3 regions of the Rhizobium phaseoli genome follow, and region 3 is predicted to be linked to each of the others. Evidence: riboswitches for the same ligand, from Rfam matches in the RefSeq annotation. Region 3 holds a riboswitch; each other region holds the start of a gene.
The links. Region 3 has a riboswitch for thiamine pyrophosphate ahead of AMC88_RS20310 (hypothetical protein). Riboswitches for the same ligand answer to the same signal wherever they lie in the genome.

Region 1 (9,769 bases), on a different replicon from region 3:
TCTTGATGAGATCGAGGATCTGGCCCTGGATCGTCACGTCGAGCGCCGTTGTCGGCTCGTCGGCGATCAGCAGTTTCGGCCGGCTGGCGAGCGCCATGGCGATCATCACCCGCTGGCGCATGCCGCCGGAGAAACGATGCGGATATTCGTCGAAGCGCGAGGCGGCAGAGGGAATGCGGACCTTCTCCAGGAGCCTGATCGTTTCGGCCCTGGCATCGGCCTTGCTCATCGCGGAGTGGCAGAGCAGCGCTTCGGAAATCTGGTCGCCGATGGTGAAGAGCGGATTGAGCGAGGTCATCGGCTCCTGGAAGATCATCGCCACCTCGTTGCCGCGCACCTGCCGCATGGCCTGTTCCGGCAGGGCCAGCAGATCGCGGCCGCCGAGGATCACATGGCCTTCGATGCGGCTCGTATCCACCTGCAACAGCCGCATGATCGACAGCGACGTGACGCTCTTGCCCGAGCCGGATTCGCCGACGATCGCCACGGTTTCGCCGGGCGCCACGGTGAAGTAAACGTCGCGCACGACAGGCTTCCAGGCGCCGTCGGCCAGAAAGGACGTCGTCAGCCCCTCGACGGAAAGAACGGGGATGGCGGTCTCGATCGATTGTGCTTGGACGCTGCCCATGTCGGCTCCTCTTGCGGCGGATGAGAACGGCGGATCAGTCCGGCCAGCGCAGCAAGCCGTCGAAGCGGTGCCTGCTGCGGTTTTCGATGGGCGTTGCGATGATCTCGTTGGAGGCGCGCGCCTTATCGAGTTCCTCGGCGAGGCGGTTTGCGACGATGACCTCCTGGCCCGGATGCAGGTTGCACGGGTCGAGATAGAAGTAGCGATGCTCCACCTCATGGTCGCGCACGATGATCGGCGGATTGCCCCTCGCCAGCGCATCGGCGAGATCCCAGGCGGTGATATGCGCCTGTTCGGTATCGATTATCAGGCGCAGCCGGTCGAGCGGATTGTTGGTCGGGTCGGGTTCGATCAGCGCGGTGACGCCGGGGCGGCCGTCGAGCGTACGTTTCCACAAATTGAGATAGCCGGTCTCGCGCTCCCGGATGCCGGCATGGTCGCGGCGTTCCCAGGCTTCGAGTGCGGCCATGACGCCGAAGATGCTTTCCTTGCCGACCTTCATGCCGCGGCCGATGCCCATGTTCTGCAGGAAGGCATGGCGCACCAAGTCCTTCCGGCCGGCGACAATGCCCGAGGTCGGGCCGCCGAGGAACTTGTGGCCGGAATAGAGGGCGATATCAGCCCCCTGCTCCAGGAAAATCCTCAGATCATATTCCGAGGCCGCATCGACGATGACGGGCACACCCCTGGCATGGGCGATCTCGACGAATTCCTTCAGGTTCAACAGCCCGTAATCGACAACATGGTGGGAGACGACATAGACGGCGGCGGCGGTTTTGTCGGTGATCGCCTTCTCCATGTGAAAGCGATGGGTGGAGGTCGCCTGCCCCACGAGCACGACCTTGCCCCCGGCCAGCCGGATCGCCTGATCGACCGGCGCGCCGTAGCTCACCACATGCCCCATCTGCACCAGCACTTCGTTCTTCTCGGGCACGGCATCCGGCAGCTTCTCGATCGCCAGCAGATTGTCACCGGTAATGGCGCCGGCGACGGCGAGCGAAATGCCGGCCGAGCAGGAGGCGGTGACGAAGCCCGCCTCGCCGCCGGTCAGCCGGGCGATGACGCCGCTTGCCTTGCGCTGCAGATCGTTGATCTCGACGAAGTGCGGCAGGATGGATGCCATCGCTTCGATCGCCTCCAGCACGACGATCGAGGCGCCGAGGCTGGTCATCGTGCCGGATACGTTGATGACGGGGCGAAGGCCGAGCGAAGGTCTGATGTCATTGGGCATGAAGGTCTCCGGAAGTCTGGGGCGAGGAACGGGCCGTAGGTGGACGCTGCTCCAAATATGCAAGCTCTCGTCAGCCATTCAAGGCGACGATCGCCTCGATCTCGACGGTGATGTTGCCGGGCAGTGAGCCGAAGCCGACGGCCGAGCGGGCATGTTCGCCGGCCGCGCCGAAGACCGCGATCAACAGATCCGAGCAGCCGTTGATGACGCTCGGATGATCTTCGAACTCAGGCACGGCATTGACCATGCCGAGCAGCTTGACCACCCGCTTGACGCGGGAGAGATCGCCGAGCGCCTCCTGCATGACGGCAAGCAGGTTGATGCCCGTCAGCCGCGCATGCCGGTAGGCCTCCTCGACACCGACGCCGCCGCCGACCTTGCCCGCATGCAGGAAGCCGTCGGCCTCGCGCGGCCCCTGGCCGGAGAGGTAGAGCATATTGCCCTCCACCACATGCGTCACGAAATTGGCGATCGGCGGCGGCGGCGGCGGCAGCTTGATGCCGAGGGCGGCTAACCGTTGGTAAGGCGAGTTCTCGACCTTGCCGGCGGCGTTGGGAAATTGATTCACGCAAACTCCTGTCATGCGAATTTTGGATTGGCGAATTTTCGATTGGCGAATTTCGATTTGGATTGGCCGATTTGGGTCGGCGGATTAAAGGTCTTTGCGAAGTCTCGGGTCGAGCATGTCCCTGAGGCCGTCGCCGACCATCTGCAGCGACAGCACCGAAAGGATGATGGCGACACCGGGAAACAGCGTCATCCAGTCGGCCTGGCCGATATATTGCCGGCCGCCGGCGATCATCGTTCCCCAGGTCGGAATCTCCGGGCTGACGCCGAGACCGAGGAAGGAGAGGCCGGCTTCGGCCAGCATGGCGCTGGCGAAGAGGAAGGTGGCCTGCACCAGGATCGGCGACAGCAGGTTGCGCAGCACATGCCGGGTCATGATGTGGAAGGTGGAAATGCCGAGCGCCTTGGCTGCCTCGACATAGGGCAGCTCGCGAATAACCAGCGTCGACGCGCGGACGATGCGGGCAAGACGCGGGGAATAGACGATCGACAGCGCGATGATGACCGTCGTCAATGACGGGCCGAGGGCAGCGACGAGGGCGATCGCCAGCAGAATATCCGGGAACGCCATCATCGCGTCGATCAGCCGGGCAATCGGCGCATCGAGCTTCTGGAAAAAGCCGGCGAGCAGGCCGAGCGTCACGCCGATCACCGCAGACAGGCTGACGACCGCCGCCCCGACCCGCAGCGACAGGCGGCCGGCAAAGATCGTCCGCGAGAAGACGTCGCGGCCGAACTCGTCGGTGCCGAAGAAGAAAGTGCCACTCGGCGGCTTCAGCCGGTTGACGATCGAAAGCTTGGACGGCGAATAGGGCGCGACAACGGGCGCGAAGACCGCCAGCAGCACGAAGATCGCCAGGATCAGCAGGCCGAAGGCCACCGTCTTGCGCTTCAGCAGGCGGCGGAGGAATTTGCTGCCCTCGCTCTCGGCGGGCTTGATTGCGATATCGGCCATCAGTAGCGCACCCTCGGGTCGACCAGCAGATAGAGCATGTCGATCGCAAAATTGATCAGCACGTAGAGGGCGGCGATGACGAGCAGCGCCCCCTGGATGACGGGATAATCGCGGCGCAGTACGGCCGAAACGACGAGATTGCCGACGCCCGGCAGGCCGAAGACGGTCTCGGTGACGACGGCGCCCGAAATCAGCACCGCCGCCGTCAGGCCGAGCACCGTCAGAATCGGGATCAGCGCATTCTTCAGCGCGTGCTTGAGGATGACCTTGCGCTCGACCAGCCCCTTGGCGCGCGCCGTGCGGATATAATCATCGCCGAGCACGTCGAGCATCGAGGCGCGGGTGAAACGCAGGATCAGCGCCGAGGAGACGATGCCGAGCGCAAAGGCCGGCAGCGTCAGATGATACATACGGTCGGCGAAGGTCGAGCCCGGCCCGGCATAGCCCGAGACCGGGAAGAGGCTGAGCCTGACGGCGAAGAACTGCATCAGGATGAGGCCGAGCCAGAAGCTTGGAATGCTGGCGGCAAACATGGCGAGCGTCGTTGCCGCCTGATCGACGAAGGAGCCCCGCCGATAGGCGGCATAGATGCCGATCGGCAGCGCGATGACGCTGGCGATGGCAAGCGAAAACAGCGTCAGGAAGAAGGTCGGCTCGGCCCGGTCGAGCAGTGCCGAGGTGACCGGCATGTTGAGGAAGATCGACTGGCCGAGATCGCCCTTCAGCAGCTGGCCGATATAATAGACATATTGCAGGCCGAGCGACTGATCGAGGCCGAGCCTGCTTCTGAGATCAGCAATATCCTGCGGCGTCGCATCCGGCCCGAGCATGACGGCGGCCGGATCACCCGGCGTCACACGCACGATGACGAAGACGATCGTGACGACGAGAAACATCACGACGATCATGCCGAACAGGCGCTGGAGGATGTAGCGGATCATCCGACTCTTGCTCCTAGGCTCGGTTCATGTGGCACTGTAGTGGAACTTACCGCTCCGCCCTCATTCCTGTGCTTGTCACAGGAATCCAGCCACGGCGCGTCTGCGCCGTGATTGACTTTTATCCGTTCAAGAAGTCCTCCGCGCCCAAGGACTTGGGCGCGCTGGATTCCTGTGACGAGCACAGGAATGAGGGAGCGAGTAGCGACCACCGAAATCACTCCATCACTTCTTGATCGAAGCGTTCCAGAAATACGGCCACGGGGCCGGATCGACGCCGTCGAGCTTGACCGATTTCGCCGAGACGGCGTTGAAATCGCCGATCTTCATGAACGGCGCGTCCGTATAAATGGCCTTCTGGACATTGGCCCAGAGCGCCACCCGCTTCTTCGGATCGACTTCAGCGGTGAAGGCATCGACGGCGGCCTTGCGGGCCGGCGTGTCCCACCAGCCGGGCGAGCTGGTCGAGAGCGAGCCGATCAAGGCCGGCTCCGGCAGGAAGGGGCTGTGGGTGATGTAGATATCCCAGAGTTTCGGATCGGTGCGGCGCTGCGTCAGCGTCGCCCAGTCCACCACCTGCATATCGACGGTGAAGCCGGCAAGCTTCAGATATTCGGCGGCCACCTGCGCCATCTTGTAGTGGAATTCGTACTGGCGGCTGGTCAGGATACGGATCGGCTCGCCATTATAACCGGCCTTCTTGGCGGTCGCCGCCGCCCCTTCCGGATCGGCGACATTATAGGCGCCTTCGACGCCGGCATCGGTCGACCAGGAGAAGGTCTTCGGGTAGATGGCGCCGTCAAGCGCATAAAAATCCTTGCTGCCGAAAGCGGCGGCCAGCATGTCTTCCATGCTGAGCGCCTGGCGGATCGCCTTGCGAACCTCGACATTCCCGGCGACACCTTCCTTCGTGTTGAAGACGAAAACAGGATAGCCGAAGGGCTTCAGCATGACCGGCTGCGAGGCCGTCGAGCCCTTCAGCTTGTCGTAGGATTCGACTGGGATCGAATCGACATAATCATACTGGCCGGAGATAGCGGCCTCGACGCGGGTGTTCGGATCCGGCACCGGCACGAAGCGGATTTCGTCGAGATATTGATGGCGGGCGCCGCCATAACCATTGCTGTCGCCTTCGCGCGACTTGTATCCGTCGAAGCGAACGAGCTGGATATATTGATCGGCCTTGCGCTCCTTCAGCATATAGGGGCCGGTGCCGATGAACTCCTTCATCGGTTCGTCCTGCTTTTCCGACGGGATGATGATCGCCGCCGAATTGTTGAAGGCGAGCAGCGAGGTCAGCGGCGCATAGGGCTGCTTCAGCGTGATGGTCACGGTCGCGGGATCTGCGGCAGCGATCTTGTCGATGAATCCGGCCACCTGCTTGCCGCGCGAGGCGATCTTCATCCAGCGGTTCAGCGAGGCGACGACATCATCCGAGGTCATATCGCTATTGTCGTGGAACTTGATGCCGGTCCGGAGCTTGATCGTATAGGTTTTGCCGTCGGCGCTAATCTCGGGCAGGCTTTCGGCCAGAAGCGGCGTGACATTCCAGCTCTTGTCGAAGGTGTAGAGCGTTTCGAAAATGTGCTGGGTGACGATGCCGACGAGATCGGCCGTCGACGACATCGGATCGAGCGTCGGCGGCTCGCCGATCGTCGCGACATTGATGACGCCGCCTTTTTCCGCAGCAAGCAGGGTCGAAGGCAGGGCGACGAGCGCAGTGCCGAGCAGGAATGCGACAAGCGTTTTCATGTGAGGGCTCCCGAGTTAAGTTCCACAATTATGTAATTCATATTTTTGTAAGAGAATAAGAGATGACGTGATCGTGTCAAGCGCAAGCCGTGGATTATGTCGTGAGACGAGGGTCGCAGCGGCGGAAATGGCATCGAACCGCAAGTGCGGCTGGCCGCCTGCGTGAAGCTCGCGCATTATGCGGCCGCGAAGAATCGGCAGCGCCACGGCTTCAATAGAGCGAGGATGGGATGAACATCGATTTCAACGACGGAAAGTGGCTGAACGAACCGGAAAGCTGGCACGCCGACGCAACCGGCCTGACGCTGACAACAGGCGAAAAGACCGATTTCTGGCGGGAGACCTATTACGGCTTCACCCGCGACAGCGGCCACTTCCTCGCTTTCCCCACCGCCGAGAGCTTCACCGCCCAGATCCGCATCCAGGGCGAGTTCCGCACCCTCTACGACCAGGCCGGCCTGATGGTGCGCCTCGACGAAAACCGCTGGGTCAAAACTGGCGTCGAATTCACCGACGGCGAAGCCTTCCTCAGCACCGTCGTCACCGACGGCCAATCCGACTGGTCGGTGTCGCAGCCGTTCAGGCAACTCGAGGACTTCCACATCCGCGTCACCGTCGCAGGCGGCGCCCTTCGTATCCAGGCCTCCCGCGACGGCAACCGCTGGCCACTGCTGCGGCTAGCGCCCTTCCCGGTTGCCGACCGATACGAGGTCGGCCCGACCGCCTGTACACCGGAGAGGAGTGGATTGACGGTGCGGTTTTCGGAGTTTTCAATCGGGCCCGCGATTGCGACGGATCTGCATGATTTGAGTTGAGGAGCGCTGTGATGCGTTCAACCAGTTTTGTCGGAGGGAACACGGAATGTCATTTTCGGGATGACAGCCGCGCCCTTCTCTGCGAAAAAGGGCGTGATGAGAGACAGGGGCGTTCGTCGACAGACGGGCTGAGAAGAACCCTTCGAACCTGAACCGGATAATGCCGGCGGAGGGAGTCGCTCGGGGATCGCCGTAGACGCCGCCCCGCGCCTGCCCCGCCTGAAAGGGGCGCTATGCAGAGCAAGACCACTTCGGGAGCCATGCTGGAGGCGATGCGCGAAAAGCCGCCGCTCGTCCACTGCATCACCAATTATGTCGCCATGAACATCGCGGCCAACGTCCTGCTGGCATCCGGCGCTTCGCCCGCCATGGTGCATGCGCCTGAGGAAGCCGGCGAATTCGCTGGCATCGCGAGCGCGCTGACCGTCAATATCGGCACGCTGTCGACGCAATGGCTAGACGGCATGCGGGCGGCGGCGAAGGCGGCTGCCTCATCCGGAAAACCCTGGGTGCTCGATCCGGTGGCGCATTATGCGACGGCCTTTCGCCGCCAGGCGGTTGCCGATCTGCTGGCGCTCAAGCCCACGATCATCCGCGGCAATGCCTCCGAGATCATCGCTCTTGCCGGGGGGGAGAGCCGCGGCCAGGGCGTCGACAGCCGCGATCCGGTCGAGCAGGCGGAGGATTCGGCCCGTCGGCTCGCGGAGCGGCAGCAGGCAATCGTCGCCGTCACCGGCGCCGTCGATTTCGTGACCGATGGTAACAGGGCGGTGCGCATCAAGGGCGGATCGGTGCTGATGCCGCAGGTCACTGCCCTCGGCTGCGCGCTCACCTGCCTTGTCGGCGCCTTTGCCGCCACCGCGCCCGAGGATCTGTTCGGCGCGACCGTCGCAGCGCTCGCGACCTTTGCCGTCGCCGGCGAAGATGCCGCGCTCGGGGCGGCCGGCCCCGGCTCGTTCGCCTGGCGCTTCCTCGATGCGCTGGCCGCGCTCGACGGCGAAGCGCTGGATGCGAGAGCCAGGGTATCGATCGCATGAAGGCTTTCGACCTTTCGCTCTACCTCGTCCTCGATCCGGATCTCTGCGCCCGGATCGGCATGGTCGAGACCGCCCGCCTCGCCGTTGCCGGCGGCGCGACGATGGTGCAGCTGCGCGACAAACAGGCGGGGACAGCACGCATGATCGAGACCGGCCGCGCCTTGAAGCAGGCGCTCGGTGGCACCGGCGCCCGCCTCATCGTCAATGATGACGTCGAGGCGGCCATCGCCATCAGCGCCGATGGCTTGCATATCGGCCAGGAGGACATGGATGCGCGCACGGCTCGGGGGTTGATCGGCCCCGACATGATCCTCGGCCTCTCGGTCGAGACCGAGGCGCTCGCGGCTGCCGTCGATCGCGATCTCGTCGATTATACCGGCGTCGGCCCGGTCTTTGCGACGCCGACCAAGGCCGACCACAAGCAGCCGATCGGCTTTGACGGTCTTGCCAGGCTGGTGCAGGTCTCGCCGGTGCCCTCCGTCGCCATCGGCGGGTTGAAAGCGGAGCATGTGGCCGACGTGTTTGCCGCCGGCGCCAAGGGGCTTGCCGTCGTCTCCGCCGTCTGCGGTACGCCGGATCCGGCGGCGGCCACCCGCCGCATCGCCGCAGAAATTCGAAAGGTCCCGGCATGATCCGCAACGTCCTCTCTATCGCCGGCTCCGATCCGTCCGGCGGCGCCGGCATCCAGGCCGACCTCAAGGCCTTTTCAGCCCGCGGCGTCTATGGCATGGCGGTGCTAACCGCGCTGACGGCGCAGAACACGCAAGGGGTCACCGGCGTGCATCTGGTGCCGCCGCAATTCGTTGCCGACCAGATCGATGCCGTCTTTGCCGATGTGCGCGTCGATGCCGTGAAGATCGGCATGATTGCCAATGCCGGCATCGCCGAAGCCGTCGCCGCCGCCCTTTCCGCAGCTCTGGCCGCAGCAACCGCCAAAGGACGCAGCATTCCCGTCGTCCTCGATCCGGTGATGATCGCCAAAGGCGGTGCCGCCCTGCTCGCGCCCGAAGCGGTCGACGTGCTGACGCTGCGGCTGCTGCCGCTCGCCACGATGCTGACCCCGAACCTGCCGGAGGCCGCCGCGCTGCTGCACCAGCCGGTCGCGACGAACCGGGTAGAGATGGCAGCGCAGGCCGAACGGCTGCGCGCCCTCGGCCCGGCCGCCGTGCTGGTCAAAGGCGGTCATCTCGACAGCGACGACAGCCCCGACGTGCTCGCCGCCGCCGACGGGCTGCATTGGTTCGAAGCCCAGCGGGTGCCGACGAAGAACACCCACGGCACCGGCTGCACACTCTCCAGCGCGCTGGCGGCCGAGCTTGCCAAGGGCGCTTCGGCGCGGCAGGCGGTCGCCATCGCCAAGGATTATCTTGCCGGCGCGGTCGCGGCGGCCGGACGCCTCACCGTCGGCTCAGGCCATGGCCCGGTGCAGCACTTTCATGCGCTCTGGAAAGACGGCGCATAAGTACTGAAATCGACGAACAGTCTCCATCGAACGGCCCGGTCTCCCCGGGCCGTTTTCGCCTGTGCCGGCCGCCCTGCGTAGCGAGCGCAGCCAGCGCGGCTGAATCACTGGCGCCGATTGAAAAACCCTGTTGACAAGCCCGGCGAGATGGCCAAGTCTATAACATAAGAGGGGTATATATTCCGTAACAACGGAATAACAGGAGGAATGTCGGGTGCCGGACCTGCTTGTGAGCCTTTACTCCACGCAGCTCGCCGAGCTGAAACAGAGAGCGGACAGCGTCGGCGCCTCCATCCGCCCGGCCCTCCCCCCGGAACTGCATCTCGTCGTCACCTGGGTTCGCGAACGGTTCAGCGAGAACTGGGCAAGCGAGGTCTTGGTCGC
Region 2 (9,769 bases), on a different replicon from region 3:
TCAGTTCGTTCTTGCGGGCATTGTGAACGGCCAGTTCTTCCTCCAGCGCCCGGCGTTTCTCCAAATGCTTTTCGATATCCGCCTGCCGGTCTGCTCGAAGCTGTGCGGCATGCCGCGCCGCCTCGTGGCGTTCCACCAGCGCATTGGCCGAGGCGAGCGTATCGGATGCCAATCGGCTGAGGCCGCAGTCTGCGAGAAGAGCTGCTATATCCTCGCGGAATTGCTCCTGGTCGCGCTCCATCGCGGCAACGCGGCTTGCGAGGTCATCCCGTTCCTTCAGGATGGCGGGTAGGGTTCCGAGCGCATCCAGCACGGCGCGAACGGCCGCCAACGAGCCGGTCTTGTCGGCAAACCAGGTTCGCGACAGCGCCTCAGCCCATTCCCGGTCCCAGGCCGCGACCGCGGCTTCCGCCTCCTGCTGGTCGCGCTCGCGTTCCCTGACATCGCGGTCGAGATCGCCGATTGCCTTCTCGTGCGCCTGCCGCGCCGCCTGTTCGGCTTTGCCGGCGGCAAGCATATCGCTCGCCGCCTGGATCAGCGCGGCGACCTGCGGATCGTCGGCGTCACCATGGCCGGCATCCGCAAGGCTCGCCGCAAGCGTGGCGGCATGGCTGTCCAGTTCGCCGCGAAGCGCCTCTACCGCCTCTTCGGTCCGCTGCAGATCGTCCCAGGCGGCCAGCGCCGCGGCTCGCTTGGTGGTCCATGCCTCAAGTGTTGCAATGCGCGCCGCAGCTTCGGCGTCATATTCGATTGCTTCGGGCAACAGGCCACGGATGCGCTCGGCAAGCCCATCATGTTCGGTTCGCGCCTCGGCAAGCAATTCCCTTTGCCGTTCGATCGCTGCCGCCGTTGCCGCTTCGGTCTGGCGAAGCTGGCGCAGTTCGGCCAGCTCCTGCGCACGTGACAGGCGGCCGGCGGACACCATGTCGTCCTGGCGCATCCGCTCCTCGAATGTCCGGGCAGTGGCGGCATCCAGGCTGGCAAGATGCGCCTGCCAGGCGGCATCGCGTTCGCCGCGCAGCCTCGCGGCCTCGGCATCGTCGATCGAACCACCGGCGACGAAGGCCGCGATCCGGGCTTTGGTCAGCGCCTGCTCGGTGCCGAGATCGCGCAGCCGTGCCTCGTGATCGGCAATCCGCTTGTCGATCGAAATCGCCTGGCCACGCCAGACCTCGGCCTGCCGAGGCTCCGCCGTGTTCGTCCGCTGCAGGGCGACGGCATCACCTGTCCAGGGCGCAAGCTGTGCGAACTGCTTCTCCTGTGTTCGCTTCGCCTGCGCGAGCGCGCGTTCCTCCACGGTGAGCCGCATTGCGAGATCAGACCCGGTCAGCCGGCTCAGGGCGGCCTCGATGCGGCCGAGATGCGCGGGATCGAGGATCGCGGCGCCATCGTGCGACCCGCCTTCCTTGTTCAGCCTTTCGCGATTCTCGCGCGCCCGCGCCAGTTCGCGGCCCGCGGCAGCCAGGTTCACCTCGACGCCGGAACGTCGCTCGATGAGATCGCGGATGATGCCGATCAGCGAGGCGGGCAGCAGCAGCGCCTCGGGCGCCGCATGGCCCGGCTGCTCGAGATCGACCAGCAGCCGCACCAGCACGCCTTCCTGTTCAGCCAGCGCCAGCCGGCGTTTCGGCAGGTCGCTCTCAGCGGTGATATAGCGCCCGCGCCCCTGATCCAGCATGTGCATATGCGCGGCGACCGCCAGCGCCTTGTCGTCGATCGCGATCGCCTCGATCTCGTCGGCAAGCTGGCGCAGCGTGCGGTCGGCGGTTTCGACAAGCGCCTGCAGCCGCGTCTCGTCGTGGAAAAGCTTCGGCAGCAGTGTGAACCATTCGGACGGCGGCCGCGGCAGATCGCCCATGCCGGCTGCATCGGCGTCCAGCCGCCGGAGTTCCAGCGCCGCGGGCAGGGCGCCGAGAAGGCGCGTCAGCTCCTGGTGCCGGGCCTTGGCCCCGGCCAGTTCCCGCGTCGTCGCGGCATAGGCGGCGTCGGCCTGCTCGTGGGTCGATTTCAGGCCCGAATAGGTGGAGGCAAGCGTGTCGATGGCATTGCGCTCGGCCTTCAGCGCTTCGAGCGCGCGTTTGAGTTCCGCAAGCTTCGTGCTTGACGACCGCTTCCTGTAGATCCCATTGGCTTCGTCGACCGCCGTCACCAGCGAACGGCTCAGGCCCGCAAGGCCCGAGCTTGCCGAGAACAGCAACTCGCCGAGCTCGCCCTTGCTTTGGATGATGGCGTTGCCGCCTTCCTTGAGGGACTGGTCGTCGAGCGAGAACATGGTGCGATAGGCCTCGCGGCCGACGCCGCCGAGCGCGCCGGCAAGCAGCGCCTCGTTCACAGCCTGTCCCCGATCATCGACGAGGCTGCCCGTCCGCAATTTGAGCCGCGCCAGCTCGTGCTCCGCGCCACCGAATTCCAGCCGCGCACCGACCTTCATCGTATTGTAGGGATGCAGGAAATTGTAGGTGCTGCGCTCGCCTATGCCGTAGAGCAGATCGAGATAGGCGGCGAAGGTGGTCGACTTGCCGGCTTCGTTGAGGCCGTAAACGATGTGCAGATCCGGCGAACCCGTGCGGGCCGCACCGAAATCGATCGAGTGGTCGGTGAACTTGCCATAACGGACAAGGTCGAGACGGCGCAGGCGCATCAGCTGTCTCCCCGCTCCGCGGCCTTCATCCGGGCGGCGATATCCTCGGCGCCGTCGGCGAGAAGGCTGTCGATGAAACGTTCGAAACCTGCCTCGTCATGCCCGGCAAATGCCCGGCTCTCGGGCGGCAGGTCAGCGAGCAGGTCGCGGACCATCTCCCTGACATCGTCGCGAAACCCGCTGCGGGCGATGACATCGTCCCGCATCAGCGCGCCGAGCTCGATGACGGGATCGGCAACTGCTTCGTCGGCGAGGGGCACCGGCGCTTCTAAGGCGAGCTCCAGCTTCTCGATCCAGGTCCGGCCGATGCGGTCACCGCGCTGCTCGGCCTCCGCCTGCATGAGGTCGATATCGCGGCGAAGCTGCCAGGAGAGCGGCGTGCGACCGGAAAGCCTGAGGCGCGCGACGAGATGCGGCGAGGCGGTATGGTCGCGCTGCCCCATCAGTGCCGCTTCGATCGCCATGGCCGCATCACGCCAATCGTCGACACCCGTGAGGTCGACATCGACTCGCTCGAACTGCGCGATGCTGGTGCGCCGCTCCTCGACCGTCACCGTCCTGTTGTCCGCCACGGTCACCAGCGACACCGTCTTGATGCCCGCCTCGTTAATGTCGCGGCCTTGCGGCATGCCGGGCATGATGACCGTCGCCGTGCCGGGATACTGGCTGCGCTGATGAAGATGCCCGAGCGCCCAGTAGTCGAATCCCGAGGCGTGAAGGTCGAGCACGTTGCAGGGCGCATAGACATCATGGCCGGCGGATCCGGCAAGGCTCGTATGCATGATGCCGATATTGATGGCACCTGCGACCGGCGGCTTGAACTTCGGCAGAAGCGGGTCCGGTGCCTGCGGCTTGGCAAAGCTCAGACCGTGGATCGCAACCGACAGGCTGCCTTTCGTCGCCTCCACGGTCTCGGCATGGCCGCCGAAGACCTTCACCGTGTCGGGCATCACCAGCTCTCTGGCGATCTTCGACATCGCATCGTGATTGCCGCGGATCTTGAAGACGCAAATCCCCGCCCGGTGCAGCCGTTCCAGCTGGCTTGCCAGGAAGCGCGCCGTCTTCATCGACGTCTGCTCGCCGTCATAGAGATCGCCGGCGATGACCAGCGCATCGACCTGTTCCTCGAGGCAAAGGTCGACGATCGCGATCAGCACCTGCCGACTGGCGTCGCTCACGAGATCGGCCAGCTCGGCGTTGCGAAGCGCCAGCGACCGTAGCGGAGAGTCGAGATGGAGATCGGCAGTGTGGACGAAACGATAAGCCATGAATGCAGAAATCGCGTTGCGACAGAATGATGAGCCGGTGCCCTCGGACCGATGAACGCGCGATCGCTGTCACCTGGCCGTGAGGAAGGGAATATGGAGCACGCGTCCAGGGCGCGCGAGCGAAATGGGCCGGCAAACCGGCCCATCCACAATCAATGTTGCTCAATCGGGGCCGGCACCGCAGCCGGTGCACCCTGCGGTCCCAGCCGATCGGCGACCAGCATCGACAGCATCATTTCCACAAGACCATTGGTGGCGCCCTTTTCGCCGCCGCCGACCTGGATCTGCGGCACGAGCGGCAGCCTGCCGTTTTCGATTGCTTCGGCGAAGCGCATCAGGACCTGTGAGTTGAGCTGATAGTCCGGTCCGCCGAAGGCCGCGACCTTCTTCTCTGTCGCCTCGGCTTCCGCCAGGCCGATGGCGCGCACCTTCTGGGCATCTGCCAGACCGGTCGCCTTGATGCGTTCGGCATCAGCAAGCGCGACGGCCTTGATCCGGTCGGCCTCGCCGAGGCCGGCAAGGCGCACCTTCTCGGCCTCTGCCTTGGCGGTCACCTGAATGGTTTCCGCCTGCTGGCGGGTGCGGGCGAGCTGCGCCTTGCCCTCGTTTTCGCTGATCTCGATGGTGAGCGCCGATGTCGTGATCTTGGCCTGCTGCTCGGCAAGCGCCTCCTTCTCGCGCAACGTGCGCTCCTGGATCGCCGCCGCCTCCTGCAATTTGTAAGTCTCAACCTTTTCAACGGCGATCTGACGCTCGCGCAGCTGGATGAGGATCTGCTCTATGCTGTTCTGACCATTATTGGCCCGCGGCGTACCGATCAGCACTTCCTGCAGCTCGAGGCTGTAGGAGCCAAACTTCTCGCGCATTTCATCACCGGATTTGCGCTGGATTTCGCTGCGTTCCTGCAACAGTTCGATCAGCGTCTTGGTCTGGGCGATATTCTTGAAATAAGCCGAGACCATCGGATCGAGCGTCTGTTCGACCAGCCGTTTGATATCCCCGAAACGCTGCACGACGAGGGGCGCCTTCATATAATCGATATGGACGACCACCGAGAGCGGCAGCACCGGCTCGAACGCATCCTTGGTGATCAGCGACACTTCGGAAAGATTCTCGTCGAGCCTGTGCTCGCCGAACTGTTCCTTCGTCCATTTGAGCACGAAGTTGGTGGTCGGCACGATGATGATATTGCCGGCATAGGTGTTGAACGCATATTTGCCCGGCAGCAACGGCGTCGACCAGACACCGCGTGCGCCCGTTTCGACCAGTTCACCGTGGCGATAGGACTGGCCCGAAATATCCGCGCTTCGCCGGCCGGTATAGGAAACGACGACACCCACCGTGCCGACGTCGATGATCGTCTTCTCGACGAGTTCGACGGTCGCAAAGATACGGTTGAGGAAGTAACTGCCGTCGGCAAGCACCTGCAATTGCCGGCCGCGATAACCGCCGGCATTGAGAAACTTCTCCGGATCCTGGAAATTATTGTGGAAGTTCGGGTCCTTCGGATTGTTGGCAACCGTCGGGGCGATGATCTCGCCATCGGGCAGCGCCGGGCCGTCATGGATGGTGACGATGCCGATCAGGTCCTCGGCGTCATGAATGACAACGGGCTCGAAGCCATTCCGCTCGGTGATCAATGTCGACATGTCGGCGAACAGTTTTTGTTCCGACGCGTTCAGGTTGACGGCATAGGTCGACTGCGCCGTCAGCACTATGAACTGCGCTAGATTGATGGCATAGGTGCCCTCGCGCAGGATCTTGCGCTGCGGACCCTTCTGGCCGCCCTTTGTCAGAAAGCCGCGCACATCTTGAAAGTCATCGGCGTCGATGTTCGAAGCAAGCGTCTGGGTCGGCGGCAACGGCTCGCCGTCGCGGGCGAAGACATAGCCGATCTGGCCCTGCGGAATGGTCACGAGATTGGCGCGATGCATCGCATATTGGAACGGCATGAAGAAATGCAGGCCGCCGCGCACGACGTCCGGCTGGAAGCCGGCCTCGCCGTAGAGCGCAATGAAGCCATTGTCGACGGAGCCGCGAAAACTCCACAGCTTTTCGAGAATGCCGAGCCTGTCGTTGGGTATATAGCGGATCACGCCGCTCAACCGGAACAGGGTTGCCAGCGCGATGAGCGTAATGGCGATTCCGATCGCCTTCCATCCCATCGGGCTTAGATATTGCACGGTTTCCATCTTTTTTCTCGCATGGGCGCACGGGTTCGTCCACCCGATGGCCGCCCGGTTGGTGTTGGTTGATAAGACGGGGAGATTGCGCGCCTATGCGCTCGACGCAGCACGCCGTCGCCCGTCAGACGGGCAAAGGAGGCTGTCGCACGTGCATTGCTGCCTGACTTTCCTCAATCGATTGCGATTATAGGAACCATGCGGCAAGGACGTCGAACGTCTGGGCTGCTCATTATCTGGAAAGATGACCGCGCGTCCCCAGTCCCCACCGGAGGACGGCGTGTCGTGAGTGGTCTCACATTGGAGTTGCCTTGAAAGACATAACGCTGGTGAACTTAGCGACAAGACCGATCGATTTAAAGACGCGTAAAGCGAGAATCGGATAAGTACTTCCAGTGATTTTACTATTTCGACTATTCAATCTTGCTGAAATAACCTCGCGCATCTGCTGTTTTTGTACGCAATCTGGGCCGCAGGTTGCTCAGAGATCGGTTGACACCGCCCCTCTAGCGACAGCTGCAGCTCCCTTGGAACGCGAAAGAGCTTCTTGACACAAGGGCCGCGGCGGTCTTTGATGGCGACCATTCACCAGGGGTGTCCCGGCAAGGGGCTGAGATTCTGCTGAACAATACGGCTTTGCCTGTTGTGGCGCGGTGACCCGTTGAACCTGATCCAGTTCATACTGGCGTAGGGACGGTGCGGACGCTGCGGCTGTTGGGCGGATTTTCGCTTAGTCGCGCATGGCGTCTTTCCATCATTCCAACACTGGAACTGGGTCTCCAAACGTCAAACCTTGGAGCCTCATCCATGAATATTGTTGCACCCCAGCTTACTCCTGTCGTCACCACCGGCTCGCTTCCGGCCTCGACCAAGGTGGTCAAACCCGGAACGCTCTATCCGGATCTGCGCGTGCCGATGCGCGAAATCAGCCTTCACCCGACCTCCGGCGAGCCGCCGGTCACGGTCTATGATTCCTCCGGCCCCTATACCGATCCGGCCCATGTGGTTTCCATCGACGCCGGGCTGCCGCGTTTGCGCGAGTCCTGGGTCAGGGCGCGTGGCGACGTTGAAACCTATGAAGGCCGGCTGGTGAAGCCTGAAGACAATGGTTTTGCCACGGGCGAACGGCTGACGCCGGAATTTCCCATTCGCAACACGCCGCTAAAGGCAAAGGCCGGCCGCGCCGTCACCCAGCTCGCCTATGCGCGTGCCGGCATTATAACCCCGGAAATGGAATTTGTCGCGATCCGCGAAAACCTCGGCCGGCAGGCCGCGAAGGAGGCGCTCGCCCGCGACGGCGAGAGCTTCGGCGCTCATGTTCCGGATTTCGTGACGCCCGAATTCGTGCGCCGGGAAGTCGCCGAGGGCAGGGCGATCATCCCGGCCAATATCAACCACCCCGAATCCGAACCGATGATCATCGGCCGGAATTTCCTGGTGAAGATCAACGCCAATATCGGCAATTCGGCCGTCACCTCGTCGATGGCGGAAGAGGTGGAAAAGATGGTCTGGGCGATCCGCTGGGGCGCCGACACCGTCATGGACCTTTCCACCGGTCGCAACATTCACAACATCCGCGAATGGATCATTCGCAACTCGCCGGTTCCGATTGGAACCGTGCCGCTTTACCAGGCGCTCGAGAAGGTCAACGGCATTGCCGAAGATCTGACCTGGGAAGTCTATCGGGATACGCTGATCGAGCAGGCCGAGCAGGGCGTCGATTATTTCACCATCCATGCCGGCGTGCGGCTGGCCTATATTCCGCTCACTGTCAATCGCGTCACCGGCATCGTCTCACGCGGCGGCTCGATCATGGCCAAGTGGTGTTTGCATCATCACAAGGAGAGTTTCCTCTACGAGCATTTCGAGGAAATCTGCGACATCTGCCGTGCCTATGACGTCTCCTTCTCGCTCGGCGACGGTTTGCGGCCGGGGTCGATCGCGGATGCCAATGACGCAGCGCAATTTGCCGAGCTCGAAACCCTCGGCGAACTGACGAAGATCGCCTGGGCGAAGGACTGCCAGGTGATGATCGAAGGCCCCGGCCATGTGCCGATGCACAAGATCAAAGAGAATATGGATAAGCAGCTCAAGGTCTGCGGCGAAGCCCCCTTCTATACGCTCGGACCGCTGACGACCGACATCGCGCCGGGCTATGATCACATCACCTCCGGCATCGGCGCCGCCATGATCGGCTGGTTCGGCACGGCGATGCTTTGCTACGTCACGCCGAAGGAGCATCTGGGGCTACCCGACCGCAGCGATGTCAAGACCGGCGTGATTACCTACAAGATCGCCGCCCATGCCGCCGATCTTGCCAAGGGACATCCGGCCGCCCGCATTCGCGACGATGCGCTGTCGCGGGCGCGCTTCGAATTCCGTTGGGAGGATCAGTTCAACCTCTCCCTCGACCCGGATACGGCGCGTTCCTTCCACGACGAGACCCTCCCGAAGGAGGCGCACAAGGTGGCGCATTTCTGTTCGATGTGCGGCCCGAAATTCTGCTCCATGCGAATTTCCCACGACATTCGCGCCGAAGCCCAGAAAGAGGGATTGGAAGCCATGGCGGCCAAGTACCGCGATGGCGGCGATCTCTACATGCCGGTCGCAGAGGTCGCGAAAACGCCCGCCGGAGAATGACCATGCGCGTTCTCGTCAAAGGGGCCGGCGTTGCCGGCCTCACCGTGGCCTGGCAGCTCTATCGCCACGGCTTCCGCGTCACACTTGCGGAGCAGGCCGACAAGGTCGGCGCTGGTGCCTCCGGCTTTGCCGGCGGCATGCTGGCGCCGTGGTGCGAACGGGAGAGCGCGGAGGAGCCGGTGCTGACGCTCGGTCGCCTTGCCGCCGATTGGTGGGAGGCGGCATTGCCCGGTCATGTCAAACGCCGGGGAACGCTTGTCGTGGCGGGCGGCCGTGATGCCGGCGAACTGGAGCGCTTTTCCCGTCGAACAAGTGGATGGGAATGGCTGGACGAGCAGGCGATCGCGGCGCTGGAGCCTGACCTTGCCGGCCGTTTCCGCCGCGCGTTGTTCTTCCGGCAGGAGGCGCATCTGGATCCGCGACAAGCACTCTCGGGACTGGCTGCAGCCCTTGAGGAAGCACGCATGCATCTCCTCTTTGGCTCCCCGGGCAAAGCAGACATTGATCATGACCGGGTGATCGACTGCACCGGTGCGGCCCAGATCGGCCGGCTGCCGGGATTGCGCGGTGTTCGAGGCGAGATGCTCTGCATCGAAACAGGCGAGGTCTGTCTCTCCCGCCCCATCCGCCTGCTGCATCCACGCCACCCGATCTACATCGTGCCGCGCGACAAAAACCGCTTCATGCTCGGGGCGACGATGATCGAAAGCGACGATGCCGGCCCGATTACCGCGCGTTCGCTGATGGAGTTGTTGAACGCCGCCTATGCGATGCATCCCGCCTTCGGCGAGGCCCGAGTTACGGAAACCGGCGCAGGCGTGCGCCCTGCTTATCCCGACAATCTGCCGCGTGTGACACAGGAAGGATCCACCCTCCATGTCAACGGCCTCTACCGCCACGGCTTTCTGCTGGCGCCGGCGATGGCCGGAGAGGTGGCGCGGCGTCTTCTCACAGAACAAGGACCACAGGAAAGGAGGGCGTCATGACCTTCATCATCAATGGCGAGGAACAGGAGGTCACGGCCGCGACGCTCGCAG
Region 3 (9,769 bases):
CCTGGAACTGACCCACCTGCGCGGTATCGTCGAGCAGGACTGATGGCCGCGATGGCATCATTGAAAGGCGGCCTTCCAGGCCGCTTTTTTATTTCTGGCTGTTTTCGCGGATCGGGAACACGGCATTGTCGCGCGGCTTGAAAGTGAAGAGCCGTGCCGTACGGCGGCTTTCCTGACGTCAAATGCGACTGCGTTCAGCCGGCCAGAAAAGCGGACACCGCTGCCACCGCGTTGTCGCGGTGACTCAGAAGCCGGTGCCGCCGCGCAGCTCGATGAGCAGCGTCTTGTACAGGATCTTCAGGTCGAGCAGCAGGCTGAAATTCCTGACATAATAGATATCACAGGCGATGCGGGCCCGGGCCGCCAATGGCCTTGTCGTGGGGCCGCGCCAGCCGCGTGTCTGTGCCAGGCCGGTGATACCGGGGCGCATGACGTGTCGATGGTGGTAGTTCGGGACTACTTCCTCGTAGAGCCTGCCGGCTGCGCGCATGTTGATGGCATGGCAGCGCGGGCCGACCAAGGACATCTCGCCTTTGAGGACGTTCAGGAGCTGCGGCAGTTCGTCGATATTGGTCCTGCGGAGCATTGCGCCGATGGCGGTCATCCTGGCGTCGCCCTTGACGGTCTGCTGGACGCCGCTTGGATCGCAAGCCTCCGCCCGCATTGAACGGAATTTGAAGACGTTGATCTTGCGGCCATTCAACCCCCAGCGGATCTGGCGGAAGAACACCGGACCGCCGTCGTCGAGCTTAATGAGAAGAGCGATCGCCAGGAAAAGCGGCGCCAGTACGAGAAGAGCGTTGGCCGAGATGACGATGTCGATCAGCCGTTTCACGGCCAATCGCAGTGCCGGCTTTCCTTCGCCATAGGCAAAGCTGTCCGGCTGGCGAATGTTGGAATTCGCTACGAGCAGGGTCTTGGCTTTGGTCTGGCGCTGAGACGGATCGAAGCGTGAACTCGTCTTCGAAGTAAAAGCATTCATTACGCAAGGCCCACAAGTTTAGATGCAATTCTGAACTGCGTGGAGACAAATACATGCTCACGTAAGGTTTGTCATCGGTATAAATAAGAAATTGCTAACCCTAAAGACACCAAAAATGGGAGTATTGCCTGTTAACCTTAATGCCTGTAGTTGAGGCGGAAACGAAATTATACTTTAAAAGGAGTAGCCCGTTCGGGTAGGGCGCGATGTCAGACGGTTGCCGAAGTCGATGGCCGGTCGCTCCAGCAGGTGATAGCTGAGACCTGCCACAAGAAGGACGAGCGCCGCCGTCAGTCCGCAGGATTGCAGCCAGCCGGTGACGACATTGTCCGAGGAGGCGCCGAACGAACCGGGGTCGAGTCTCTGGATCAATGTCAGGATAATCTCCTGCCAGATATAAATGCCGAACGAAATCTTGGCGACGTAACGGACGGGAGCGTTGTCGAGCAGCCTGCCCAGACGATGCGAATGGCAGAGCGATACGAGCGTGGTTGCGATTGCCAGCGGAAAGACCGGAAATCCGTAGGGGATGCCGAGCCAGCCGTAAGCCTCGGCGGAACCGCCGGGCGATATGGCGAGGCGGTAGCCGGCGATGGAAAAAGCGAGAAGTGCTGCGGCATCGAACCCCAGGGAACGCCTTGCAGCCAGCATGACTTCTATGCCGGCGGCAAGTGCGCCGAGGGCGAAGACGGCAAAAAAGCCGATTGGATTGTAGTTGGGCATCCATTCCTTCGCCCCGCCCTGCAGGCCATAGGCCCAGCCGCGCCCGATGTCGTCGAGCGCAAAGAGCCGCAGGATCGCCAACTGGGCAATGAGGACGCCGGCAAGGACGCAGAGCCAGGCGAAACGGGCCAGGAACAGGCGCTGCCGCAGCCCGGGCAGGCGAAACAGCAGGAAAAAGCAGGCCGGCAGGAGCACATAGCTGGTGACCTCGAAGGGGATGGACCAGAGCGGCCCGTCGGCCTCGACAGGGAAAAACGTGCGCCAATGCCATTGGCTCATGAACAGCAGTCCGGAAACGTAGCGAAGCGCGAGTTCCGGCGTCAGCGGCAGGGCAAGCAGCGTCAGGCTGACAACGAAGCTGACGGTGGCGGCGACCCAGAAGCCGGGGGCAATGCGCGCCGCCCTGCGGATGGCGTAGTTCCCAAGGCTCGGCATGTCGCTGCCGGCATCGAGCGCGCGCCAGAAGGGACGGGCCAGAAGAAAGCCGCTGAGCACGAAGAAAATGGCAACGCCGAAGTTGCCGAAGCGCAGGATGTGCGCCGTCGGCGCCAATTCATCGGGAATTCGGCGCATATCCAGTCGGAGCGTGAGATGGTGAGCAAGCACCAGCAGGCAGGCCATCGCGCGCAAAAAGTCCGCTCCGGCCAGTCTCTCCTGTGGTCGCATGTCGTTCCCCACCCTGCCCGATCCGGCTCAAATCACACCAAACAAAAGCTTGCCGTGGAAGGCCGCGTCGGGCAAGGCCGGGGCGGATTCAGCCGAGCAGTTCGTTGGTATAATAGGTGGAAAAGTCCGGCTTCTCCTTGAGCGCTGCGCCATTCGCATCGACCAGGATGCCGTTCTCGAGCAGGAAGGCGCCGATGGCATCGGCCTTCGCCGGGTCGATTGTGCCGATCACGCCGGCCTCGGATTTGAGGAAATGCCCGTCGATCAAAGCCTTCTGGGATGCTTTTACCAGTTCCGTATTCATCAGTGCGCCATTGCTGTTGGAAATCAGCAGGTCGCAGGCCTCGTCAGGATGGTCGACGGAATAGGCATAACCCTGGCGCGTGGCCTGGATGAAGGCGCGGGCGTATTCTGGACTCGCCGCGAGATAGGCGTCGCTGGAAACGATGACGGTCGTCTGCTCGTCGGGAATGCCATAATCGGAATAGTGGAAACGGCTGATCTTGCGGTTTTCCAGCTCGGCGGCGATGCCTTCCCAGGTGTAGATCTCCAGCGTGAAATCGACCGAGCCATTGTCCAGCGCCTCGTAGGCGGAGGTGCCGAGGGTGACGGTCTTGACGTCGCCCGTGCCGCCGTCGTTGCGGATCATCGCCGAGATCAGCGCGCTCTCCCAGGTGCCGCCAAAGCCGCCATAGGTCTTGCCGTCGAGATCTCTCGGGCTCTTGATGTCGTCGCGCCCGCCCTTGTAGATCAGGCGCGCGGTTTCGGTCTGGACGACGCCGTAGACCATCTTGACGTCACCGCCGCCGGCGCGCTGCGTCAGAGCCTCGATCTCGCTGCTGATGCCGAAATCGGCAACCCCGTTCGACACCAGCGTGCCGGCGCTGGTATCGGTAAAGGGTAGAATTTCGACATCGAGGCCGGCCGCGGCATAGAACCCCTTTGCCTTGGCGACATAGATGCCGATATGGTTGGTGTTGGGTGTCCAGTCGAGCGCGATGCGAACCTTTGCCGGTGCCGACTGGGCAAAGGCGGTTCGGCCGGCGAGGCTTGTCGCGAGGGCGGCGAGGATTGTCTGTCGACGGGTGAGAAGCAGCATGGTGACCTCCTCAGGTCTCTGGAGCATGATGCCGAAAACTGTAAGCGGTTTTCGGACGACATCATGCTCTAACTCTTTAAATGAGAACAGGATTCAGATCTTAGGCCGGCGGCCCAAAATCATCCTGTTCTTGCGGATGAAGCAGGGTTTGCAGGATTTCGGTCTCGATCGCCTGGGCCGCCGGCGAGCCGAGATCGGCGATGCTTCTCGGGCGGGACAGGGGAACGCGGAATTGGCGGATGATACGCGCCGGGCGGGCTGATAACACGTAGATCCGATCGGAGAGGAACACCGCCTCGCGGACGTCGTGGGTGATCAACAAGGCCGTCCAGCGATGTTGCGTCCACATGCCCTGCAGCCATTCCTGGATCTGCGTGCGTGTCAGCGCGTCCAGCGCGCCGAAAGGCTCGTCGAGCAGCAGCATGTCCTGGCTCTGGACGACGGTGCGCAATAGCGCGGCGCGCTGGCGCATGCCGCCGGAAAGCTCGGCGGGGTAATGGTGTTCGAAGCCGGCAAGGCCGAAATGCTCGAACAGCGGCGCCACAGTGGCGCGGGCGGCGCGACGGCTGATGCCGCGCACCTCGAGGCCGAGTGTGGCGTTGTCGATGATCCGGCGCCAGGGCATCAGCGCATCGCGTTGCGGCATGAAGGCGAAGGAATGCGGCGCCTGTTCCAACGGGGCGCCCTTGAAGAGCAAAGCGCCGGCATCGGGTCGCAGCGCCTGGGTCAGCAATCTGAGCACCGTCGATTTTCCAGAGCCGGAGGGGCCGACGATCGAAACGAACTCGCCGCTTGCGACAGCGAGCGAAATATCGCCGAGCACCTGCATGCCGTCGAAGGATTTCGAAATCTTGCGTAGTTCGACCAGTTCATCGGTCATCGGCGGCGCTCCCCGGACGGTTGCCAGGGCATGACGAGGCGCTCGATCATCAGCGTCACTCCGAAGAGGCAGAGTGTCAGAACGGCGCTGACGACGACGGCGGCGAGGACAAGATCCGGCCGGAAATTGTTCTTGGCGTTGAGGATATAGATGCCGAGGCCGCGCGCGGCTCCCGCATATTCGGCAAAGATCGCGCCGACGACGGCATAGGTGATCGAGATCCTGAGGCCGGCGAAGAAATAGGGCAGCGAGGAGGGAAGCCGGGCCAGGCGGAAAATGCGCCAGCGGCTTGCCTTCATCGAGTTCAAGAGTTCAGCGATGTCGCGGTCGGTCGCCTCATAACCCTGCAGCAGGGCGACGAGCAGCGGGAAGAAGGTGACGAGCGCGACCAGCAATATCTTCGGCAACAGGCCGAACCCGAACCAGAGAACGACGAGGGGCGCGATCGCCACCAGCGGCAGGGTCTGGCTGGCAATGAAGATCGGCAGCATTGCCCGGCGCATGAAAGGCATGAAATCCATCAGGATCGACGAGACGAAAGCGAAGGCGAGCGACAGGGCGAAGCCGCCGAGCGTGGCGCCGAGCGTCGGCCAGGTGTTCGATATCAGCGCTTCGCGGTTCAGCCAGCCCTGGGTAAGGATGCGCCAAGGCGCCGGCAGGATGGACGGTTTGATACCGGAAAGATCGACATAAAGTTCCCATGCGGCCAGAAAGGCAAAACCGGCGAGCAGGGCGGGGCTCGCCCGGCAGAGGGCGGCACTGAGCGCGGCAAGGCGCGAATCCGATGGTGGTGGCGATGTCATCAGCGTCGATTTCAGGCTTTCTTCCGGCTGCATGATTCCTCAAATCGGAATCGGTCCGGGGATAAATTCATGCAGCAATTCAAGATGCCGCAGCCTCCTTTGCGCGCCTGAAAAATCGCGCGGCGCCACAGATGCGCAAAGCCGTTGAAGACATCGAGCATGGCGCCGGCGAAACGGCCGGACATCGAAAAGGGTGACACTTGTGCGCCGGAAAACATCTGAACCTCGCTCCGCTGGCATTACCCAGATCAGCTTTGAAGGGTCCGGAGGCTTGCGCTTCTCATCTCAGCCCCGGCAACACGGAGCTCCCCTGTTATTTCGGCGAAAACTATCATCGGGGTTTTCTTACCGCAACCGCAAAATCACAATCCCGTCCGTCCGGTCGGGACGGAACCGCCGACACGAAAAAACACCCGGACGGAATCGCGTCCGGGTGTTTTCCGAGGTTCCGTACCTGCCGGGAACGGAACCCGAGCTCGTCTCCAGGCGACCTATCGGCAGGACGCGGCCGGCGCGAGGACGGCAAATGCCGGCGCCGTGATTTCAGCCGGTTATCGGCCGCGGTGATCTCGCCGCCGCTTCTTCCTGTCCTTGGGCTTTACGGCCGGCGGAGCAGGCGTTATAAAACCTCAACTAATATTGAGGTCAAGAGACGATGGATGCGATTTCTGCAACGCCGTTCGGCAGGCTTCTGACGGTTGGCGAAGTGGCGGAACGCAGTGGTCTTGCTGTCTCGGCGCTGCATTTCTATGAGGCCAAGGGGCTGATTTCCAGCATCCGTACCCGCGGCAATCAGCGGCGCTACGGACGTGACGTGCTTCGCCGGCTCGGCATCATCAAGGTGGCACAACGTGTCGGCATTCCGCTCTTAGAAATCCAGACGGCGTTCGCTTCCCTGCCGCAGGGGCGCACCCCGACGGTTGCCGACTGGCAGACGCTGTCGGCGCGCTGGAAGAACGAGCTCGACGAGCGAATCGGACGGCTCAGCCTGCTGCGCGACCGTCTGAGCGGCTGCATCGGCTGCGGCTGTCTGTCGATCGAAAGCTGTCCGTTGCGTAATCCCTGCGATCGGCTCGGCGAGGAAGGCCCCGGGGCGCGGCTTCTGGAGATCGAGAAGGAAAGCTGAGCTTCCGCAGCCCTGGTCTCCGGCGGAAAGATCGATGCGTGCCTTTCTTTCGGCCGGCGCGCTCATATGTTAAGGGCGAAGGGCGCAACCGGCGGCATTGTCCGCGAGGAGGACGGCTTCGTGTTCCATCCGAGACTATTCGAAAATCGCAATGTCGTCGTCACCGGCGCCGGGCGGGGCATCGGCCTCGAGGTGGCCCGGCAGTTCCTGGACTGCGGCGCGAAGGTGATCGTCCATACCGGGCGCAAACCGGGACGGGATCTGCCGGATTTCCTGCTGACGGCCGAATCGGAAAGGCGGGCGCTGTTGCTGCACGCCGATTTCACCGCCGCCGGCGGTGCTGCGCAATTTGCAGAGGACGCTCTCGCCTTCTTCGACAAGGTGCATGTGCTCGTCAACAATGCCGGCACCATGCTCGGCCGTTTTCCGGCCGCGACACTGACCGACGCGGATTATGAAGCGATCGTGCGGCTGAACCAGACGTCGGTGGTGGCCCTGACCCGGGCGCTGCTGCCGGCATTGAAGGCAGCCGAAGGCGCGGCCATCGTCAACACGGTTTCGATTTCAGCACTGACCGGCGGCAGCCCCGGCTCTTCGGTCTATTCGGCCTCGAAAGCATTCGTTTCCACCTATTCCAAGGCGCTTGCCCGTGAGTTGGCGCCGGATGGAATCCGGGTCAATTGCGTCTCGCCGGGAACGATCGAGACGGATTTCCATGAGCGCTATTCCTCCCGCGAAAAGCTGGAGCAGACGAGAAAATCCATTCCGTTGCAGCGTCTCGGCACGGCCGAGGATTGCGCTCCCGCCTATCTGTTCCTGGCGGCTCCTTCTCTCTCCGGATACATTACGGGCCAGGTTCTCGAGATCAACGGCGGTCAGCTTATCTGCTGATTTACTTGGACCTTTTTTGGCATTTCATCACATTTGACGAATTCGCTTGTGCGAATATGCTATTGTGCTGATCTACCTTATGCTTCCCTTCCGAGATGCCGAAATGCCGCTGCCTAAACCGGAGCCGGGAATGACCGGCCAGGACTTGCACAAACTCGCTTCAAAAGCCCATGAAGCGAGCGATCTACTGAAGGCGCTGGCGCATCAGAGCCGACTTCTGATCCTCTGCATCCTCGCGAATGAGGAGCGGACGGTGGGTGAAATCGAGAATATTCTCGGCATACAACAGGCAATGGTCTCGCAGCAGCTCGCGCGTCTGAGGCTCGAAGGGCTGGTCAACACGCGCCGTCAGGGCAGGCTGGTCTATTACAGCATCGGCAATCTCAGCGTGCTTGCCTTCCTCGAATCGCTGTTCGATCTTTTTCCGGCTGTCGAAAACGGTTAAAGCATGTCGGGTCGCGCGGTGGCTGCGCAGAAGATGGGCTGGATCCGGATGTGAACATACCGGGTCGGGAGACCGGATGATCGACAAGCTGGAATTCTTCATCGCCCTTGCCAATGAAAAACATTTCGGCCGCGCTGCGGAGGAATGCGGGATTTCGCAGCCGACGCTCTCGGCCGCCATCCGCCAGCTGGAGGATCAGCTCGGCGTCATGCTGGTGCAGCGCGGGTCGCGGTTTCAGGGGTTGACGCCGGAGGGGCAGCGCGTGCTCGAATGGGCGCGGCGCATCGTCGGCGATGCCCGCACCATGCGAGAGGAAATGCGCGCGGCGCGGCGCGGTCTTTCCGGCCACATTCGTCTCGCCGCCATTCCGACGGCCCTCGCCATGCTTTCGCGCATCACCACGCCCTTTCAGGAACGACATCCCGGCGTCACCTTCTCGATCGTCTCGCGCAATTCGCTGCAGGTGCTGAGCATGCTCGAAAATCTCGAGATCGACGCCGGTATCACCTATCTTGAAAATGAGCCGCTCGGGCGTGTCACCAGTGTTCCCCTCTATGCCGAGCGCTATCATCTGATCACGGCTGCGGGCAGCCCGCTGTCTGATCGCGACAGCGTCACCTGGAAGGAGGTCGGCGATCTTCGGCTTTGTCTATTGACCGCCGACATGCAGAACCGACGCATCATCAACCGGCACCTGACGGAAGCCGGAGCCACAGTGCATCCAACACTCGAATCCAACTCGATGATCGTGCTGTTCTCACATGTCAGAACCGGGCGCTGGGCAAGCATCATGCCGCGCAACGTTGCAAAATCATTTGGATTCCCAATAGAAATCCGCATGATTCCGATCGTTGAACCGGAGGCCCACCATCTGGTCGGCCTCGTCGCGCCCTATCGAGAGCCCTTTACGCCGCTCGTTTCGGCCTTGCTGCATGAAGCGCGCGTGCTCGTGCGCGATGAAGAGCTGTGATAGAAAAAACCTATCAATCCACGAGATAGCTTTATTGATCGTCGCCGGCTTCCCTGAGATGCTTGTATGAGGGGATGGCCTCATGCTGGGGGAGAGCGCCATTCCGCAACGAGCAAGCGGCTGGGAGGGCTGCCTTATGACCATTCATATCGCCGAAGGCGATATCGCAGCGCGCACGCGTACCATTGTCGCCGACCTTCGCTTCCTTGAAGGGCCGCTGCTTCCTATTCTACATGAAGTTCAGCAGGAATTCGGTTATGTGCCGCAGGAAGCCCTGCCCGTGATCGCGGAGGAACTGAACCTCTCGCGCGCCGAAGTGCATGGGGTGGTGACCTTTTACCACGATTATCGTGACCACCCCGCCGGGCGGCATGTGCTGAAGCTCTGTCGCGCCGAGGCCTGTCAGTCGATGGGCGGCGACGCGCTGGCTGAGCGCATCAAGGCGCTGCTCGGCATCGATTTTCACCAGACGACGCTCGACGGCAGCGTGACGCTGGAGGCGGTCTACTGCCTCGGGCTCTGCGCCTGCGCCCCGTCGGCGATGCTCGACGGCGAGGTGTATGGCCGGGTCGACGATCAGCTGGCGACGGAGCTGGTTGCGGAGGCGCGCCGATGACAGTCAAGATATATGTTCCGCGCGATGCCGCTGCGCTGGCGCTCGGGGCCGAAAAGGTGGCAAAGGCGATTGCCCAGGAGATCGTCGCCCGCGGCCTCGATGCTGAGATTGTGCGCAACGGCTCGCGCGGAATGTTCTGGCTGGAGCCGCTGGTCGAGGTCGAGCTTGCCGGCAAGCGCATCGGCTACGGACCGGTGAAGGCCAAGGATGTGTCCGTGCTTTTCGACGCCGGCATCGTCAATGGCGGCGATCACCCGCTCTGTCTCGGGGAGGTTGAAGACCTCCCGTTCCTGAAGGAACAGACCCGCCTGACCTTCGCCCGCTGCGGCGTCATCGATCCGCTCTCGCTTTCGGATTACGAGGCGCATGGCGGTCTTGCCGGCCTTCGCCGCGCCGTTTCGATGGCACCCGCCGAAATCGTCAAGGAAGTCACCGATTCCGGCCTGCGTGGACGCGGCGGCGCGGGTTTCCCCACAGGCATCAAGTGGAAGACCGTTCTCGATGCGCCCGGCGAACGCAAATATATCGTCTGCAATGCCGATGAGGGCGACAGCGGCACCTTTGCCGA

Region 1: it holds a riboswitch for thiamine pyrophosphate, as region 3 does, so the genes downstream of both, thiM (hydroxyethylthiazole kinase) here and AMC88_RS20310 (hypothetical protein) in region 3, are expected to answer to the same signal.
Region 2: it holds a riboswitch for thiamine pyrophosphate, as region 3 does, so the genes downstream of both, thiC (phosphomethylpyrimidine synthase ThiC) here and AMC88_RS20310 (hypothetical protein) in region 3, are expected to answer to the same signal.

The regions. Positions count from the first base shown of each region.
Region 1 covers NZ_CP013534.1:277,987-287,755, reverse strand. The annotation lists gene AMC88_RS24690 (ABC transporter ATP-binding protein) at 1-628, opposite strand, end outside; gene AMC88_RS24685 (aminotransferase class V-fold PLP-dependent enzyme) at 663-1,859, opposite strand; gene AMC88_RS24680 (RidA family protein) at 1,930-2,442, opposite strand; gene AMC88_RS24675 (ABC transporter permease) at 2,512-3,381, opposite strand; gene AMC88_RS24670 (ABC transporter permease) at 3,381-4,322, opposite strand; gene AMC88_RS24665 (ABC transporter substrate-binding protein) at 4,545-6,071, opposite strand; gene AMC88_RS24660 (DUF1349 domain-containing protein) at 6,302-6,886, shown strand; TPP riboswitch at 6,982-7,078, shown strand; gene thiM (hydroxyethylthiazole kinase) at 7,120-7,923, shown strand; gene thiE (thiamine phosphate synthase) at 7,920-8,555, shown strand; gene thiD (bifunctional hydroxymethylpyrimidine kinase/phosphomethylpyrimidine kinase) at 8,552-9,385, shown strand; gene AMC88_RS24640 (GNAT family N-acetyltransferase) at 9,600-9,769, shown strand, end outside.
Region 2 covers NZ_CP013536.1:649,496-659,264, reverse strand. The annotation lists gene AMC88_RS30165 (ATP-binding protein) at 1-2,641, opposite strand, end outside; gene AMC88_RS30160 (metallophosphoesterase family protein) at 2,641-3,909, opposite strand; gene AMC88_RS30155 (SPFH domain-containing protein) at 4,062-6,101, opposite strand; TPP riboswitch at 6,673-6,804, shown strand; gene thiC (phosphomethylpyrimidine synthase ThiC) at 6,900-8,732, shown strand; gene thiO (glycine oxidase ThiO) at 8,735-9,718, shown strand; gene thiS (sulfur carrier protein ThiS) at 9,715-9,769, shown strand, end outside.
Region 3 covers NZ_CP013532.1:4,229,456-4,239,224, reverse strand. The annotation lists gene AMC88_RS20340 (F0F1 ATP synthase subunit epsilon) at 1-43, shown strand, start outside; gene AMC88_RS20335 (sugar transferase) at 245-982, opposite strand; partial or broken gene AMC88_RS20330 (acyltransferase family protein) at 1,150-2,371, opposite strand; gene AMC88_RS20325 (ABC transporter substrate-binding protein) at 2,460-3,470, opposite strand; partial or broken gene AMC88_RS20320 (ABC transporter ATP-binding protein) at 3,539-4,350, opposite strand; gene AMC88_RS20315 (ABC transporter permease) at 4,347-5,153, opposite strand; gene AMC88_RS20310 (hypothetical protein) at 5,165-5,371, opposite strand; TPP riboswitch at 5,362-5,475, opposite strand; gene soxR (redox-sensitive transcriptional activator SoxR) at 5,809-6,279, shown strand; gene AMC88_RS20300 (SDR family NAD(P)-dependent oxidoreductase) at 6,400-7,170, shown strand; gene AMC88_RS20295 (ArsR/SmtB family transcription factor) at 7,274-7,615, shown strand; gene AMC88_RS20290 (LysR family transcriptional regulator) at 7,692-8,585, shown strand; gene AMC88_RS20285 (formate dehydrogenase subunit gamma) at 8,722-9,201, shown strand; gene AMC88_RS20280 (formate dehydrogenase beta subunit) at 9,198-9,769, shown strand, end outside.